Linked DNA regions of Geminicoccus roseus DSM 18922. The protein of the gene in region 1 binds, or shares a complex with, the protein of each later gene. Links are inferred from orthologs where the notes say so. Each region holds a gene or a part of one and is shown in the gene's direction. Other genes may lie near its edges. The genes, in order: dnaG and GEMRO_RS0119195.

Region 1 (9,143 bases):
GGCGGCGTGTGGTCGAACGGATCGCCCAAGGCGACAATGCGCCCTTCCTTGAACAGCCTTGCCACCAGCATCTTGAGCTTGTGGCCGACCAGCTTGTCGCCGCCATAGACGTAGACCGGCTTGCCGGTGGCGCAGGCCTCGCTCATCATCGACACCGAATCCACGCCCACCACGATCGCATCCGCCAGGGCCAGCATCCCCAGATAGGGATTCTCGCCGGGATCGCCAGGCTTCCAGCTCACATGCGGCAGCTTCAGGGTCGCCTCCAGCTCGGCGGCGGAAGTCTCGCCGGTCCGCCGGCTGGTGGTGACCATCAGCGAGCCGCCCATGCTCTGGGCCAGCGCCATCGCCCGCAGCCCCAGGTCGCGCGCCCAGTCGCGCCGGTACTGCACGTGGCGGGCAGGCCCGCCCGCCAGCACCGCCAGCCGCGGCCGGGGCAGGTGGGCGAAGCGCTGGGCCATGCGCTCGCGCGCCTCGTTCAGGCGGCGCGCGCTCACCCGGTGCGGGGCGCCGGTGACCCGGACCACCTCCACCTCCTCGTGGGTGAGCTTGCGGTCGTGATGCGGCAGGACCAGCAGGTCGATGTCGGTGGAGACCGCCGGCCGCATCACGTGGACGATCCGGGTCCGGCCGCCGGCCTGCTTCTTGATCCAGCGCGCCACCGGCAGGCAGCGCCGGCCGCAGGTGATCAGGAGGTCCGGCCAGGGCGGCTCCAGGGCCGACCTCGCCTTGCGGTTCAGCCCGACGACGCTCGCCCCCAGGATCCGCACGTCGAAGCGCGACAGCCAGCCAAAGCCCATGTGTTTCTCGACCATGGGCCAGGGCAGCGCGTCGCCGATGCCTTGCACCTGCGTGGCATGGCCCGGCCGGTCGTCCAGCAATCCCCAGACGACCGGCGAGACAGACGACACAGGGAACGCTCCTTTTTAGCCGAACCGGACTTCGAGGATCTCGAAATAGCGGGTGCCGCGCGGGGTCGAGACTTCGACCGTCTCGCCGCTTTCCTTGCCGAGCAGCGCCTGGGCGAGCGGCGAGGCGATCGAGAGCAGGCCCTGCTGGATCTCGGCCTCGTCGGGGCCGACGATCTGGTAGGAGGTCTTCTCGTCGGTCTCCTCGTCGACCAGCTTCACCGTGGCGCCGAACATCACCTTGCTGCCCGACTGGGTGGCGATGTCGATCACTTCGGCGCGGGAGAGCTTGTCCTCCAGCTCCATGACCCGGCCCTCGATGAAGCCCTGCCGTTCCCGTGCCGCGTGATATTCCGCGTTCTCGGACAGATCGCCGTGCTCGCGCGCCTCGGCGATCGCCCGGATCACCGCCGGTCGCTCGACGGTTTTCAGGCGCTTGAGCTCTGCCTCCAGCCGCGTGTGACCCATGGGAGTCATCGGGATCTTGTTCAGCATTCAGTCAACTCTCGAGAAGCAGGAATCACGCTCCACGCGCGCCTGGGGACACCAAATCGTCGGCTCGGGATAGCTGAAAATAGGCTTGCAACGGTACCACCGCAAGATCGCCGCTGGCCAGCGCCCCCAGGGCCTGGACCACCGCCTTGGCGCCGGCGAGCGTCGTCGTGTACGGCACCCGGTTCATCAGGGCCTCGCGCCGCAAGGAGTAGCTGTCCTTGATCGCCTGGCGCCCGTCGGTGGTGTTGATCACCAGCACGACGCCCTTGTCCTTGATCCGGTCCACCACGTGCGGCCGGCCCTCATGGACCTTGTTGATCTCCTCGACCGGCACGCTGGCCCCGCGCAGCACCGCCGCCGTGCCGGTGGTCGCGACGATGCCGTAGCCGAGCTCGACCATCCGCCGGCCCATCTCGACCGCGGCGGGCTTGTCCTGGTCGCGCACCGACAAGAACACCGTGCCGCTCTTCGGCAGCGCCTGGCCGGAGCCGATCTGGCCCTTGAGGAAGGCGGTGCCGAAGTCGCGGTCCAGGCCCATCACCTCGCCGGTCGACTTCATTTCCGGCCCCAGGATCAGGTCGACGCCCGGGAAGCGGGCGAACGGGAACACGGCCTCCTTGACCGCGACATGGTCGAGCGCGCGCAGGTCCAGGTCGAAGCTGGACAGGGGCTCGCCCGCCATGATCCGCGCCGCCATCTTGGCGAGCTGCCGGCCGATCGCCTTGGCCACGAACGGCACGGTCCGCGAGGCGCGCGGGTTCACCTCCAGGATGTAGACGACCTCGCCCTTGACCGCGAACTGCACGTTCATCAGGCCGCGCACGTTCAGCGCCTTGGCCAGCGCCTTGGACTGCCGCTCGATCTCGGCGATCACGTGCTTGGGCAGGGAGTAGGGCGGCAGCGAGCAGGCGCTGTCGCCCGAATGGACGCCGGCCTCCTCGATATGTTCCATCACCCCGGCGACCACGCTGTCGGTGCCGTCGGCGATCACGTCGACATCGACCTCGATCGCGTCCGACAGATAGCGGTCGATCAGCACCGCCCCCTGCTCGGACACCGCCGCCGCTTCCTTGGCGAAGGCCTTGGCGTCGGTCTCGTCATGGACGATCCGCATCGCCCGGCCGCCCAGCACGTAGGACGGCCGCAGCATCACCGGGTAGCCCAGCTCGTTGGCCTTGCTCACCGCCTCGTCGGCGCCGTTGGCAACCGCGCTCTCCGGCTGCTTCAGCCCCAGCCGGTGGAGAAGGCCCTGGAAGCGCTCGCGGTCCTCGGCGAGGTCGATCGAATCGACCGGGGTGCCCAGGATCGGGATCCCGGCCTTCTCCAGGTGGTGGCTGAGCTTGAGCGGGGTCTGCCCGCCCAGCTGGACGATGCAGCCGAGCAGCGTGCCGTTGCTGGCCTCCTTGGCGCAGATCTCCAGGACGTCCTCGGCGGTCAGCGGCTCGAAATAAAGGCGGTCGGACGTGTCCGGGTCGGTGGACACCGTCTCCGGGTTGCAGTTGACCATCACCGTCTCGAAGCCGGCGTCCTTCAGCCCGAACGCGGCATGCACGCAGCAATAGTCGAACTCGATGCCCTGGCCGATCCGGTTTGGCCCGCCGCCCAGGATGATGACCTTGGTGCGGTCGGAAGGCCGGCTCTCGTCCTCGGCCTCGTCCTCGCCGAACGCCGGCGTCTCGTAGGTCGAGTACATGTAGGGCGTCTGCGATTCGAACTCGGCGGCGCAGGTGTCGATCCGCTTGTAGACCGGGTGCACCTTGAGGGCATGGCGCTGGGCGCGGACCGCGTCCTCGCTGCTGCCGACCAGCCTGGCCAGGCGCTTGTCGGAAAAGCCCATGGCCTTGAGCCGGTGCAGCTCGTCCCGCGTGCCAGGCAGGCCGTCCGCCGCGAGCGCCGCCTCGGTGTGGACGATCTCCTCGATCTGGCGCAGGAACCAGGGGTCGAACCGGGTGATCTTGTGGATCTCCTCGACGCTCATGCCCTCGCGCAGCGCCTGCGCCGCCACCCGGAACCGGTCCGGGGTCGGCTGGCCCAGCATCTCCACCAGCGCGTCATGCGGCGGGACGTCGGCGGGCAGCTCGATCTCGTCCAGGCCGGACAGGCCGGTCTCCAGGCCGCGCAGCGCCTTCTGCAGGCTTTCCTGGAAGGTCCGCCCGATCGCCATCACCTCGCCCACCGACTTCATCGCGGTGGAAAGCAACGGCTCGGTTTCGGGGAACTTCTCGAAGGTGAAGCGCGGGATCTTGGTGACCACGTAGTCGATCGACGGCTCGAAGCTGGCCGGCGTCACCCGGGTGATGTCGTTCTGCACCTCGTCCAGCGTGTAGCCCACCGCCAGGAGGGCCGCGACCTTGGCGATCGGGAAGCCGGTCGCCTTGGAGGCCAGGGCGGAGGAGCGCGACACCCGCGGGTTCATCTCGATCACGACCATGCGGCCGCTGGCGGGATCGATCGCGAACTGCACGTTGGAGCCGCCGGTATCGACGCCCACCTCGCGCAGCACGGCGATCGAGGCCGAGCGCATCCGCTGGTATTCCTTGTCGGTCAGCGTGAGCGCCGGGGCGACGGTGATGCTGTCGCCGGTATGCACGCCCATCGGATCGACGTTCTCGATGGAGCAGATGATGATGCAGTTGTCCGCCTTGTCGCGGACCACCTCCATCTCGTACTCCTTCCAGCCCAGCACCGATTCCTCGACCAGCACCTCGGTGATCGGCGAGGCGTCCAGGCCGGAGGTGACGATCCGCTCGAACTCTTCCCGGTTGTAGGCGATGCCGCCGCCGGTGCCGCCCAGCGTGAAGGAGGGGCGGATGATCGCCGGCAGGCCGGTCAGCTCCAGCGCTTCCCGCGCCTGCTCCATCGAGCGCACGACCACCGATTTCGGCATGTCGAGGCCGATCTTGATCATCGCCTCGCGGAACTGCGCCCGGTCCTCGGCCTTGTCGATGGCCGGCAGCTTGGCGCCGATCAGCTCGACCCCGAACTTGTCCAGGACGCCGCTCTCGGCCAGCGCCTTGGCGGTGTTCAGCGCCGTCTGCCCGCCCATGGTCGGCAGCAGCGCGTCCGGGCGCTCCTTCTCGATGATCTTGGCGACGAAGTCCGGGGTGATCGGCTCGATATAGGTGGCGTCGGCCGTCTCCGGGTCGGTCATGATCGTCGCCGGGTTCGAATTGACCAGGACGATCCGATAGCCCTCGCCGCGCAGCGCCTTGCAGGCCTGGGTGCCGGAATAGTCGAACTCGCAGGCCTGCCCGATCACGATCGGGCCGGCGCCGATCACCAGGATCGACTTGATGTCGGTACGTTTGGGCATGGTTCTGGCTCGGCCGATCGGACGTTCAGGGCAGGGCGGAGTTGGGCTCGGGTCAGGCGGAGGCGCGGCGGGCGCGCACAGCCTCCACGAAACGCTGGAACAGGTAGCTGCTGTCGGCCGGACCGGGCGACGCTTCCGGATGGTACTGGACCGAGAACACCGGCCGGCCTTCCAGCGCGATGCCCTGGATCGTGCCGTCGAACAGCGAGCGGTGGGTGACCTGGATGCTGGCGGGCAGGCCGGTCTCGTCGATGGCGAAGCCGTGGTTCTGGGAGGTGATCTCGACCCGCCCAGTGGTGAAGTCCTTCACCGGGTGGTTCGCGCCGTGGTGGCCAAAGCGCATCTTGGTGGTCTTGGCGCCCAGCGCCAGGCCCAGCAGCTGGTGGCCAAGGCAGATGCCGAACACCGGCAGGTCCGCATCGACCACGTCCTTGATCACCGGCACCGCATGGGCGCCGGTGGCGGCGGGATCGCCTGGGCCGTTGCCGAACAGCACCCCGTCCGGGTCCAGCGCCCGGATCTCTTCGGCGGTGGTGGTGGCCGGGACCACCGTGATCCGGCAGCCCTGCTCGGCCAGCGAGCGCAGGATGTTGCTCTTGATGCCGTAGTCGACCACCACGACGTGCGGGCCGTCGCCGCTGCCCACCGTGTAGCCGCCCGGGATCGACCAGCCGGCCTGCTGCCAGCCATAGCGCTGGGTGGCGGAGACGCCGGTGGCGAGATCCTGGCCGACCATCGAGGGCGCGCCGGCGGCGGCCTTCTTGAGGGCGTCGAGGTCGAGGGCCCCGTCGGGGGCGACCTGCAGGGCGGCGTTCTGCGCGCCGCGGTCGCGCAGGTGCCGGGTCAGCCGGCGGGTGTCGATGCCCGAGATCGCGCCGATCCCGTGATCGGCCAGCCACTGCTCCAGCGAACGCTCGGCGCGCCAGTTGGAGGGGGCGGTCGGGAAGGCGCGGAACACGGCGCCGGCCGCATAGGGCGTGCCAGCCTCGGTGTCCTCGCCATTCACTCCGACATTGCCGATATGCGGAAACGTGAAGGTCACGATCTGCCCGGCATAGGACGGATCGGTCAGAATCTCCTGGTAGCCGGTGATCGCGGTGTTGAACACGATCTCGGCGGTGCGGATGCCGGCTGCACCATGGCCTCGGCCGAGGAACACGGTGCCGTCGGCGAGCGCCAGGGCGGCGGTAGGCTTGGAGCCTGGGTTGGTCATGGCGCGCCTTCCGGGAATGAGGCACGAACCGGCTTTGAGCTGCGGGCGTGCGGAACGGCGGCCGTGACATGCGTCACGACCCCGCCGCTTCTGCCATCCTGGCTCTTGCCGGTCAAGGCAGAGTGGTTCTACACATCATGCAGATAAACGATGAACGTAAGATGTCCTGAAATACAGGAACGGATGCCACTTGAATCGTTTCAGGCGGGAGGATACCTGCCGCTCGCTTGGCGGCTCGCAGGGCCGTTCGGACCGTTCGTCCGCGACGAGCTACCCATGCGTCCACCGGAGGTGGGTTGGTGTTACGTGAAAAACTGGCGGCCGCTCTCAAGGAGGCCTCCACCCTCAACGACGAGCGTGCGATCCGCACGCTGCGTCTCGTCCGATGTGCACTGAACGAGCGACGGTTCTGTGACAAGGAATCCGGCCGGAGCGACGAGATCGAGGATTGCGATCTCGAGCAGATGATGGCGGCGATGATCGCGCAGCGGCGCGAGCAGATCGGCCGCTACGAGGAGCAGGGCCAGCTGGAGCTGGCCCGGCAGGAAGAGGAGGAGATCGAGATCATCTCCCGCTTCCTCACGCCCGCGATGAGCGAGGAAGACACCGCCCAGGCGGTGGACGCCGCGCTGGCGCGCACCGGCGCGCAGAAGGTCAAGGACCTGGGCCGGGTGCTGGCCGAGCTGAAGGCCGAGTTCGCGGGACGGATGGATTTCAGCCGCGCGAAGCTCATCCTGCAGCAGCGGCTGCACTGACCCGGCGACATTCGGGCCATCGTCCTTCGGGCGGGCCAACATCCTTCAGGCGGGCTATCATCCTTCAGGCCACCATCTTGCGGAGGGACCGGTGAGCAGCGGGCCACGGCCGAACCTGGACGAGTTCAAGGCGCGGCTGCCGCTGGTCGAGATCGTCGCCCGCCATGTCCGCATGGTCCGCAAGGGGCGCGAGTGGCAGGGGCTCTGCCCGTTCCACAAGGAAAAGAGCCCGTCCTTCGCCGTGGTGGAGGACAAGGGCTTCTTCCACTGCTTTGGCTGCGGTGCCCACGGCAACGCCATCGACTTCATCATGCGGGCCGAGAACCTGGAGTTCGGCGACGCCCTGGAGCGCCTGGAGGAGCTGACCGGCATCCTCGCACCCAGGCGCGAGGGGCCGGCCGCGCCCCGGGTCGACCAGGACCTCTACGCGGTCAACGCCGCCGCGGCCGAGTGGTTCGCGGTCCAGCTCGCCGGGGCCGCGGGCCGGGAGGCGCGGGCCTATCTGGAGCGCCGCGACCTGCGCCCCGACAAGATCCAGGCGTTCGGCCTGGGCTTTGCCCCTGGCGGCGGCCATGCCCTGGTCGAGGCGCTCTCGGCGCGGGGCCTGTCGGTGCAGAAGCTGGCCGAGGCCGGCCTGGTCCTGATCGACCAGGAAACCGGCCGGGCACCCTTCGACCGGTTCCGCAACCGCCTGATGTTCCCGATCCGCGACGAGCGGGGCCGGGTGGTGGGGTTTGGCGGCCGGGCGTTCGGCGACGCCAAGCCCAAATACCTGAACACCGCGGAAACGCCGCTCTTCCACAAGGGCGAGCAGCTCTACGGCCTCGACCTGGCGCTGGCCCCGGCCAGGGCCGCCCGGCGGGTCGTGGTGGTCGAGGGCTATGTCGACGTGATCGCCATGCACGAGGCGGGCCTGCCGTTCGCGGTGGCGCCGCTCGGCACCGCCCTGGGCGAGCGCCAGCTGCAGCGGCTCTGGAAGCTCTCGGCCGAGCCGGTCCTGTGCTTCGACGGCGACGAGGCCGGCCGCCGGGCGGCCGACCGGGCCGCCGAGCGGGCTTTGCCGTTCCTGGCGCCGGAGCGCTCCCTGCGGGTGGCGTTCCTGCCGCCCGGCAAGGACCCGGACGACCTGCTGCGCAGCGAGGGCGCCCAGGCGGTCCACCGGGTGGTCGAGGGGGCGGTGGCGCTGGTCGACTTCCTCTGGTCGATCGCCATTGAGGGAAGGCCGATCGACACGCCGGAGCGACGGGCGGCCCTGCGCCGCGATTCGGTCGAGCGGCTGCGCCGGATCGGCGATCCCGAGCTGCAGCGGCAGTACGTGACCGAGTTCCGGCGCCGCCTCGACATCCTGATGCCGTTCCGCGCCCCCCAGGCGCGCCGCCAGCCCATGATCGCCCAGGTCGCCGGCAGCAGCCTGCGCCCGTTCGACGAGCGCGAGCGGCTGGAGCGGGCGCTGCTGGCGCCGGTGATCGGCGAGCCGCGCCTCTTGCGCTCCCTGGAGGAGGACATCGCCGACTTCGGGTGGAAGATTCCCGACCACCGGCGGCTCGTCAGCCACATGCTGGAGTGGTATGCGCTCTCTTTGGAGGAAGATGCCGGTGCAGAGCTTGACGGCAGCGCCCTGCACCACCATCTGGCCAGTTCAGGCTTGGGCGAACTCGTCGACCGGATCCTTGGTGATCGGTCATCTGGTAACAACCAGCGCCAGGCGACGTCGGACGAACTGGTCCTCGAACAGTGGGCCAGGCTTCGCGGGAAGAGAGCGCTGCGTGCGCGTGCGCGTGCAGCCTTCGCGGGATCGGTGAATTCCGACGGCGACGTCGGGGATTGACGACTCGCGCGCTCCACCAGCGTCCTTCGTGTCCAATCGGCAACAGTGAGAAATTCACCGCGCGGTGAGGGCACCGCGCGGCTTCGGCAATTCCGGCGTTAGCGGCTTGCACCGGCCGCGACAGGAGGTTTTCCGCATGGCGAAGAGCCAACCCCTCAAGGTGGCGACGTCGTCGAGCAAGTCCAAGGCAGCGGCCAAGACGATCGTCCGGACCGGCGTGGAGCAGCTGCTCCAGGCCAATCCGGCCCTGCGCAAGCTGGTCCAGACCGCGCGCGAGAAGGGCTCGATCTCCTACGACCAGCTGAACAACGGTCTGCCCGCCAGTGCCACCCCGGAACAGATGGACGAGATGATCGCCTATCTGGAATCGCGCGGGGTCTCGGTCGTGCGCGAGGAAGCCGAGGATGGCGATGCCCGGGCGCGGGGCGAGGGCGAGGAGAATCTCGAGCTCAGCGACCAGCAGGCCGCCGAGAAGGAAGAGGATTCCGACAAGGAAGATTCGGACGAGCCGGAGCAGGAAGAGCTCGGCCGCACCGACGACCCAGTCCGGATGTACCTGCGCGAGATGGGCTCGATCGAGCTTCTGTCCCGCGAGGGCGAGATCGAGATCGCCAAGCGCATCGAAGCTGGC
Region 2 (9,084 bases), 1.7 Mb from region 1 along the record:
GCGATCGGCGTGCGGCTGCAGTCGCAGGACCGTACCCTGACCGAGGAGATGATCGAGGCGGCTTCCCAGAAGATCGTCGCGAGCGTCGTCAAGGCGACCGGCGCCACCCTGCGCGGCTGACCGGAACGCTTCCTGGCCATGCGGTGTCTCGTCGTCGCGCGAGGCTGCTGCATGGCCGAAACCGCTTGCCGCCCGGAGCCATGGGCGTTTGGATGCCGCCCGCGCTCATAGGGCGCCAATCATGGTTTCGTCAGGGAAGCATCCAGAACATGAACGACAGGCTCCGTTTCGGCGTCTTCATGGCGCCGTTCCACGCCGCCGGCGTCAATCCTACGCTGGCACTGCAGCGCGACCTGCAACTGGTCGAGCACCTGGATGCCCTGGGCTATGACGAGGCGTGGTTCGGCGAGCATCATTCCGCCGGCAGCGAGATCATCGCCTCGCCGGAGATCTTCATCGCCGCCGCCGCCGAGCGGACCCGGCGGATCAAGCTCGGCACCGGCGTCGTCAGCCTGTCCTATCACAACCCGCTTTGGGTGGCCGAGCGCATCGTGATGCTGGATCACCTGACCCATGGCCGGGTGATGCTGGGGGTGGGGCCGGGAGCTCTGCCGACTGACGCCCAGATGATCGGCATCGACCAGGCCGACACCCGGCGGCTGCTCGAGGAGAGCCTGGACGTCATCATGCGCCTGCTCACCACCGAGGAGCCGGTGACCTTCAGGAACGAGCGCTGGGACCTGCGCGAGGCGCGCCTGCACCTGCGCCCCTATTCCAACCCGCTGTTCGATGTCGCGGTGGCGGCGGTGGCTTCGCCTTCCGGCCCGCGCCTGGCCGGCCGCTATGGCTGCGGCCTTCTGTCGATCGGTGCCACCATGGCGGCGGGCTATGACGCCCTGGCCCTCCACTGGGGCGTGATGGAGGAGTGCGCGGCGCGGGCCGGCACCACCGTCGACCGCTCCAAGTGGCGCCTGGTCGGCCTGGTCCATGCCGCGGAGACCACCGAGCAGGCCTACAAGGACGTCGAGTACGGCATCGAGCAGTGGTTCCACTACTTCCAGTCGGTGGCTGCCTTCCCGCAGATGGCGGTGCCCGGGCGCACCGTGCGCGAGATGATCGACCTCGTGAACGAGACCGGCCTGGGCGCGGTCGGCACGCCGGACATGGTGACCGGCCAGATCGAGCGGCTCTGGAAGCAGTCGAATGGCGGTTTCGGCGCCTATCTGATGCTGGCTCATGAATGGGCCAATCCGGTGGCCACCAAGCTCAGCTACGACCTGATCGCCCAGCACGTGATGCCGCGCTTCCAGGGCCAGGCGCACTCGACGCTGCAGGCCGCGGAGCGGGCAGGGGCGGTGCGCACCGAGCTGGCCGAGAAGCAGAGCCAGGCGGTGGATGCGATGCGGCAGAAATACGACGCGGAGCGTGCCGCCAGCCGCTGAACCGGCGAAATCGGGCCGGGCAGGACGTCTGCACGGCCCGATTTGGGGCGAGGGGCTTGGCTTGCGGCCGTTCCGCGTGCACATAGCGGCGGCCCCTCGTCTGCTCAGGCTTCCATGACCGACCTCGCCCGCATCCGCAACTTCGCCATCGTGGCTCACATCGACCACGGCAAGTCCACGCTCGCCGACCGCTTCATCGAGCTGTGCGGCGGGCTGCAGGCGCGCCAGATGACGAGCCAGGTGCTCGACAGCATGGACATCGAGCGCGAGCGCGGCATCACCATCAAGGCGCAGACCGTCCGCCTCGCCTACAAGGCGAAGGACGGCCTGGACTACGTCTTCAACCTCATCGACACGCCCGGCCATGTCGACTTCTCCTACGAGGTGTCGCGGTCGATGCGCGCCTGCGAGGGCGCCATCCTGCTGGTCGACGCCACCCAGGGGGTGGAAGCGCAGACGCTGGCCAACGCCTACCAGGCGATCGACGCCGACCTCGAACTGGTCCCGGTGCTCAACAAGGTCGACCTGCCGGCCTCCGAGCCCGACCGGGTCAAGGCGCAGATCGAGGACATCATCGGCCTTGACGCTTCCGAGGCGCTGATGATCTCGGCCAAGACCGGCCAGGGCGTGGGCGAGGTGCTGGAGGCGGTGGTCCGGCAGGTGCCGCCGCCGACCGGCGATGCCGAGGCGCCGCTGCGCGCGCTGGTCGTGGACAGCTGGTACGACGCTTATCTGGGCGTGGTGGTGCTGATCCGAATCCGCGAGGGCACCATCACCAAGGGCACCCGCATCCAGATGATGGGTACCCGCGCCGTACACCCGGTGGACCGGGTCGGCGTGTTCACGCCCAAGAAGGTCGAGGTCGCCTCGCTCGGGCCGGGCGAGGTCGGCTTCCTGACCGCCAGCATCAAGGAACTGGCGGACGCCCAGGTCGGCGACACCATCACCGAGGAGAAGCGGCCAGCAGCCGAGCCGCTGCCTGGCTTCCGGCCTTCCCAGCCGGTGGTCTGGTGCTCGATGTTCCCGACCGACACCGCCGAGTTCGGCAACCTGCGCGAGAGCCTGGCCAAGCTGCGCCTGAACGATTCCAGCTTCGCCTACGAGCCCGAGCAGTCCCTGGCGCTGGGGCCGGGCTTCCGCTGCGGCTTCCTGGGCCTGCTGCACCTGGAGATCGTCCAGGAGCGGCTGGACCGCGAGTTCGACCTCGACCTGATCGTCACCGCGCCCTCGGTCATCTACAAGGTCCACCTGACCGGCGGCGACGTGCACCAGATGCACAACCCGGCCGACTATCCGGAAGTGACCAAGATCGAGTTCATCGAGGAGCCCTGGATCAAGGCCACCATCTTGGTGCCGGACGAGTATCTGGGCGCGATCCTCGGCCTGTGCAGCGAGAAGCGCGGCCGTCAGGTGGAGCTGACCTATGTCGGCACCCGGGCGATGGTCGTCTACAACCTGCCGCTCGGCGAGGTGGTGTACGACTTCTACGACCGGCTGAAGTCGCTCAGCCGCGGCTATGCCAGCTTCGACTACCAGCTGGGTGACTACGAGGAGAGCGACCTCGTCAAGCTGTCGATCCTGATCAACGGCGATCCGGTCGACAGCCTGGCGCTGATCGTGCACCGCTCCGCTGCCGAGACCCGGGGCCGCGCCCTGTGCGAGCGGCTCAAGGAGCTGATCCCCAGGCAGAACATCCAGATCGCCATCCAGGCGGCGATCGGGGCGAAGGTGATCGCGCGCGAGACGATCAAGCCGTTCCGCAAGGACGTGATCGCCGGCTGCTACGGCGGTGACGTCACCCGCAAGCGCAAGCTGCTGGAGAAGCAGAAGGCCGGCAAGAAGCGCATGCGCTCCATTGGCAAGGTGGAGATCCCGCAGGCAGCCTTCCTGGCGGCGCTCAAGATGGAGGGCTGAGCCCTCCATCGCCAGCCATGCGCTGCGTTCAGGCCAGGGTTGCCTGATGCGGCTTTGTGGCCGTAGCGGCCTCGCACCTGTGGCCTGCCCCTGGTAGAGATCGCCCATGGCCGAGATCATGATCGCACCGCTGCCGCACGGGCAGGACAACGAGCCCGCGTTCCGCGTCCGCCCGCACAATCTGGAGGCGGAGCAGGCGGTTCTGGGCGGGATCCTCGTCGACAACGAGGCGTTCCACCGGGCCGCCGAGTTCCTGACCGCCGAGCATTTCTACGAGCCGGTCCATGCCCGGATCTGGGCGATGTGCGCCCAGCGGATCGAGCGCGGCCTGCTGGCCGACCCGGTGACCCTCAAGCTCCTGTTCGAGGACGACGAGGCGCTCAAGGGCATGGAGGGGGCCAAGTACCTCGCCAAGCTCGCGCGCGCCGCCGAGGCGGTGCTGGACGTCGGCCACTATGCCGAGCAGATCCACGACCTGGCGCTCAAGCGCGGCCTGATCGACGTCGGCACCGAGGTGGTCAACCGCGCCCACGACAAGTCGGAAACGGCGCCCGGGCGCGAGCAGATCGAGGAAGCCGAGCAGAAGCTGTTCCGCCTGGCCGAGGCGGGCGCCGCCGAAGGCGGTTTCCGGCCGTTCACCAACGTGATCACCGCCGCGGTCGACCTGGTCCAGGATGCCTTCAAGAAGGCCGGCCGGGTCACCGGCGTGCCGACCGGCCTGCAGGGGCTGGATGACAAGCTGGGCGGGCTGCAGCCATCCGACCTGCTGATCCTGGCCGGCCGTCCCTCCATGGGCAAGACCGCCCTGGCGGTCACCATCGCCGCCAATTCCGCGGCGACGTCGATGGACGACGAGGACGAGAACAAGCTCTACCCGGTCGGCGTGTTCTCGCTGGAGATGTCGGCCGAGCAGCTGGCGACCCGGCTTCTTTCCGCCGAATCCAGGATCCCGTCGGACGAGCTGCGCCGGGGCATGCTCGACGAGGATGCCTGGAAGCGCCTGGTGGTGGCCAGCCAGGAACTGGCCCGCCGCCCGCTCTATATCGACGACACGCCGGCGCTCAGCATCCAGGCAGTCCGCACCCGCGCCCGCCGCCTGAAGCGTCGCCACGGCCTGTCCGTGCTGGTGGTCGACTACCTGCAGCTTCTGCGCGGCAGCACGGCCTCGCAGGCCAATCGCGTCCAGGAGGTGAGCGAGATCACCCAGGGGCTGAAGGCGATCGCCAAGGAACTGAACATCCCGGTCCTGGCGCTCTCGCAGCTCTCCCGCGCCGTCGAGCAGCGCGAGGACAAGCGGCCGATGCTCTCGGACCTGCGCGAATCGGGATCGATCGAGCAGGATGCCGACGTGGTGATGTTCGTGTTCCGCGAGGAATATTACCTGTCCCGCTCCGAGCCGATGCAGCGGGAAGGCGAGGACCGCGACAAGTACAACGCCCGCTACGCCGAGTGGCACGAGCGGATGGAGAAGAGCGCCAACAAGGCCGACGTGATCGTCGCCAAGCACCGCCATGGCTCGATCGGCACGGTGACCCTGCAGTTCGACGCGCAGTACGGCCGGTTCCGCAACCCCGAGATGATCGACTACAGCGATGCGCCACCGTTCTGAGCCGGTCTTCACCAGCGACCGGCCCCTGCTCGAGGTGGATCTCGACGCGATCGTCGCCAACCGCCGGCTGCTGATGGACCTCGCTCCGTCGGCGGAAGTGGCGGGCGTGCTGAAGGCGGACGGCTACGGGCTGGGGGCCGTCCAGGTGGCGGGCGCGCTGGCGGCGGATGGCTGCCAGACCTTCTTCGTGGCCACCAGCGACGAGGCGCTGGCCTTACGCCAAAGCCAGCCGGACGCCCGGATCTTCCTGCTGGGCGGCCCTGGCTGGGGTGCCGAGCGCGAACTCGCCCAGGCCCGGATCCTGCCGGCGCTGAACGACCCGTCCCAGCTGGCGCGCTGGCGCGCAACCGCCGCTGACCTGGGACGCCGGCTGCCGGCGGCCATCCAGCTCGACACCGGCATGTGCCGGCTGGGGTTCGACGCGAAGGATCTGGGCGACCTGGACCTGGAAGGCATCGACCTCGTGCTGGTGCTGAGCCATCTGGGCGTGGCGGACGAGCCGGGCCATCCGCTGAACGAGACCCAGCACCAGGCCTTCCAGGCGATGCGCGCGCTGCTGCCGGCAGCCCCGGCCAGCTTGGCCGCGTCGTCGGGAATCCTTCTGGGCAAGCGCTTCCATTTCGACCTGGTCCGCCCGGGCATCGCGCTCTACGGCGCGCAGCCGGTGGCGGACAGGCCGGTCGCCCTGAAGCCGGTGGTCCGGCTGATGGTTAGGGTCATTCAGGTCCACGATGTTGAGGCGCCGGGCACCGTGGGCTACGGTGCCACGCATCAGGTCGCCAGGGGAACGCGCATCGCCACCCTGCCGATTGGTTACGCCGACGGCCTCCTGCGGGCCGCCGGCGGCAGGATCACCGTGAAAGTGGCGGGAATGGACGTGCCGGTCGTTGGCCGTATCTCGATGGATCTCGTCACGATCGACGTGACCGCGCTGGACGGCCAGGTGCGCCCCGGCACGCCGGTCGAGGTCCTGGCCGGTGCCGGGGCAGTCGACCGCTACGCCGCCGCGGCCGGGACGATTCCCTACGAGCTGCTGGTCAGGCTGGGGTCGCGCATCGAGCGCCGCTATGTTGGAGGTGGTGCTTGAATCCGTTGCGTCAGATCGGGGCGGCTGTTCTCGATCTCTGCCAGCATGTGGGTGCGCTCGTATCCTTTGCCCTCGTCTCCATCACCCGGGGATTGATCGGCCCCTGGTACCCGGCGCAGATCCTGCGCCAGATGGTGGATATCGGCTTCTACTCGCTGCCGGTGGTGGGGCTTACCGCGATCTTCACCGGCATGGTGCTGGCCCTGCAGTCGCACACCGGCTTCGCCCGGTTCGAGGCGGAATCGGCGGTGGCGACCATCGTCGTCGTCTCGCTCACCCGGGAGCTCGGGCCGGTGCTGGCCGGGCTGATGGTGGCTGGCCGGGTCGGCGCCGCCATGGCGGCCGAGCTCGGCACCATGCGGGTGACCGAGCAGATCGACGCGCTTACCACGCTCTCCACCGATCCCCAGCGCTACCTGATCTTCCCGCGCCTGCTGGCCGGCACCCTGATGCTGCCGCTGCTGGTGATGGTCGCCGACGTGATCGGCGTGTTCGGCGGCTTCCTGGTCGGGGTCAGCAAGCTGGGCTTCAGCCCCTACGCCTACATGGATCAGACCTGGCTCTACCTGGAAGCGCAGGACGTGCTGGTCGGCCTGGCCAAGGCCGCGGTGTTCGGCTTCATCGTCACGCTGATGGGCTGCTGGCACGGCTACCAGAGTCGCGGCGGCGCCCAGGGCGTCGGCCTCGCCACCACCCAGGCGGTGGTGACCGGCGCCATCCTGATCCTGGTCTTCGACTACATCATGACCGAGATCTTCTTCACCCGATGACCCAAGCACCCTCCAAGATCGCGGTTCGCGGCCTGTACAAGTCCTTCGGACCGAAGAAGGTGCTGCAGGGCGTCGACCTGGACGTCCCCGCCGGCAGTTCGGTGGTCGTCATCGGCGGCTCCGGCACCGGCAAATCGGTGCTCCTGAAATGCATCCTGGGCCTGATGTCCGCCGACTCCGGGTCGATCAAGGTCGACGGCACCGAGGTCGTCGGGGCCTCGGGGAAGGAACTGGCGGAGATCCGCCACAAGTTCGGGATGCTGTTCCAGGGCGGGGCGCTGTTCGACTCCCTGCCGGTCTGGCAGAACGTCAGCTTCGGGGTGCAGGCGCGCGAGAAGATCGGCAAGGCCGAGGCCAAGCGGATCGCCGTCGAAAACCTGGAGAAGGTCGGCCTGTCGCCCGACGTCGCCGACCTGATGCCGGCGGAACTGTCGGGCGGCATGCAGAAGCGGGTCGGCCTCGCCCGAGCCGTGGCGCTGAAGCCGGAAATCATCTTCTTCGACGAGCCGACCACCGGGCTCGACCCGATCATGGCCGACGTGATCAACGAACTGATCCGGACCATCACCCGCGCGATGGGCGCCACGGCCCTCTCGATCACCCACGACATGGCTTCGGTCCGCAAGATCGCGGACTATGTCGCCATGCTCTACCAGGGAAAGGTGATCTGGTTCGGGTCGGTCGACGATCTCGACCGGTCGGGCAACGAGCATGTCGACCAGTTCATCCATGGCCGCGCCGACGGGCCCATCGTGGTCGGCAAGCGCTGAGCATCGTCCGGCAGAGTCCGTCGGGAGGTTCGTGATGGCGCGCATCGAACGCCGCTTCGTGTGCCAGTCCTGCGGGGCGGTGACGGCGCGCTGGCATGGCCGCTGCGACGACTGCGGCGCCTGGGACAGCCTGGTCGAGGAGACCGTGCAGCCCAAGGGAACCGGCAGCGCCGCCGCGACCCGCGGTCGTGGCCGCCAGGTTGCCCTTGTCGGCCTGGATGGCGAGACGGCGCCACCGCCCCGGATCCTCTCCGGCATCGACGAACTCGACCGGGCGCTGGGCGGCGGGCTGGTGCCGGCATCTGCCCTCCTGATCGGCGGCGACCCCGGGATCGGCAAGTCCACCCTGGTGCTGCAGGCCGGGGCCAGGCTCGCGCAGGCCGGCAAGCGGGTCGTCTATGTCACCGGGGAGGAGTCGGTCGATCAGGTCCGCCTGCGAGCCGCGCGACTGGGGGTGACCCAGAGCAGCCTGGAACTGGCCGCCGAGAACGCGGTGGCCGATATCCTGACGACGCTGTCGGTCGGCCGGGCGCCCGACCTGCTGATCGTCGATTCCATCCAGACCATGTTCACCGCCGGTTTCGATCAGGCACCTGGCACCGTCACCCAGCTGCGCGCCTCCACCGACGCGCTGATCCGCTTCGCCAAGGCGCGGCACACGGCGGTGCTCCTGGTCGGTCACGTCACCAAGGACGGCCAGATCGCCGGGCCGCGCGTCCTGGAGCACATGGTCGACACCGTCCTCTACTTCGAGGGCGAGCGCGGCCATCAGTTCCGGATCCTGCGGGCGGTGAAGAACCGCTTCGGACCGGCCAACGAGATCGGCGTGTTCGAGATGCAGGAGAGCGGGCTGGTCCCGGTGGCGAACCCGTCCGCCCTGTTCCTGGCGGAGCGCGAGGAAGGGCTGGCCGGCTCGGCCGTCTATGCCGGGATCGAGGGCAGCCGTCCGGTCCTCCTGGAGGTCCAGGCCCTGGTCGGCAATGTCGCGCCCGGCAGTCCGCGGCGTGCCGTGGTCGGCTGGGACGGCAACCGGCTGGCGATGCTGCTGGCGGTTCTCGAGGCCCGGTGCGGGCTGGAGCTTTCCGGCCGGGACGTCTACCTGAACGTGGCGGGCGGGCTGCGGGTCGTCGAGCCGGCCGCCGACATGGCGGTGGCCGCCGCGCTGATCGGCTCGCTCCTGGACCGGCCAGCACCGGAGAAAGCCGTGTTCTTCGGCGAGGTCGGCCTGGGCGGCGAGGTGCGCAACGTGACGCAGAGCGAACTCCGGGTGCGCGAGGCGGCCAAGCTCGGCTTCACCCAGGTCATTGGCCCGGTTCCGGCCATGGCCAAGGGCGCTGGCGTCAGGACGGTGCCGGTGCGCCACGTGGGCGATCTGATGGCGATGTTCTCGCCGATGCCGGTGCGTGCGCGGACGGCGCGGGTCCGGAGCGGAGTCGAATGATGGACAGCCTCCCCGAACTGACCGCCCTCGATCTGGCGGTGATCGCGACCG

Evidence for each region.
Region 2: the proteins of dnaG (region 1) and GEMRO_RS0119195 are in contact, whole or in part, in a crystal structure (PDB 2R6A), measured with the Geobacillus stearothermophilus proteins. The link is inferred for Geminicoccus roseus DSM 18922 from one-to-one orthologs. Residues at the interface, in WP_049624496.1 of Geobacillus stearothermophilus: Lys456, Leu457, Leu458, Pro459, Ala460, Asn463, Ala464, Leu467, Leu535, Leu536, Ile537, Ala538, Gln544, Glu545, Asp548, Tyr549, His552; in WP_033016901.1 of Geobacillus stearothermophilus: Ser13, Glu15, Ala16, Gln18, Glu91, Leu92, Asp94, Ala95, Val96, Pro97, Thr98, Ala99, Ala100, Asn101, Tyr104, Tyr105, Ile108.

What each region holds. Positions count from the first base shown.
Region 1 is NZ_KE386572.1:2,140,493-2,149,635, forward strand. The notes cover bases 6,212-9,143. They hold dnaG (DNA primase), read left to right. Parts: upstream 6,212-6,775; coding sequence 6,776-8,512; downstream 8,513-9,143. Other genes in these bases: GEMRO_RS0111125 (GatB/YqeY domain-containing protein), read left to right, coding at 6,212-6,684; rpoD (RNA polymerase sigma factor RpoD), read left to right, coding at 8,649-9,143. Outside these bases: GEMRO_RS29070 (mitochondrial fission ELM1 family protein), read right to left, coding at 1-911; transcription elongation factor GreA, read right to left, coding at 927-1,400; carB (carbamoyl-phosphate synthase large subunit), read right to left, coding at 1,429-4,716; carA (glutamine-hydrolyzing carbamoyl-phosphate synthase small subunit), read right to left, coding at 4,769-5,929; more of GEMRO_RS0111125, read left to right, coding at 6,157-6,211. UniProt on the Escherichia coli protein: RNA polymerase that catalyzes the synthesis of short RNA molecules used as primers for DNA polymerase during DNA replication.
Region 2 is NZ_KE386572.1:3,854,663-3,863,746, forward strand. Bases 2,841-5,713 are described here. They hold GEMRO_RS0119195 (replicative DNA helicase), read left to right. Parts: upstream 2,841-3,462; coding sequence 3,463-4,965; downstream 4,966-5,713. Other genes in these bases: lepA (translation elongation factor 4), read left to right, coding at 2,841-3,356; alr (alanine racemase), read left to right, coding at 4,949-5,713. Also shown: pheT (phenylalanine--tRNA ligase subunit beta), read left to right, coding at 1-120; GEMRO_RS0119185 (LLM class flavin-dependent oxidoreductase), read left to right, coding at 270-1,442; more of lepA, read left to right, coding at 1,557-2,840; more of alr, read left to right, coding at 5,714-6,052; GEMRO_RS0119205 (MlaE family ABC transporter permease), read left to right, coding at 6,049-6,822; GEMRO_RS0119210 (ABC transporter ATP-binding protein), read left to right, coding at 6,819-7,592; DNA repair protein RadA, read left to right, coding at 7,627-9,033; GEMRO_RS0119220 (CvpA family protein), read left to right, coding at 9,030-9,084. UniProt on the Escherichia coli protein: The main replicative DNA helicase, it participates in initiation and elongation during chromosome replication. Travels ahead of the DNA replisome, separating dsDNA into templates for DNA synthesis.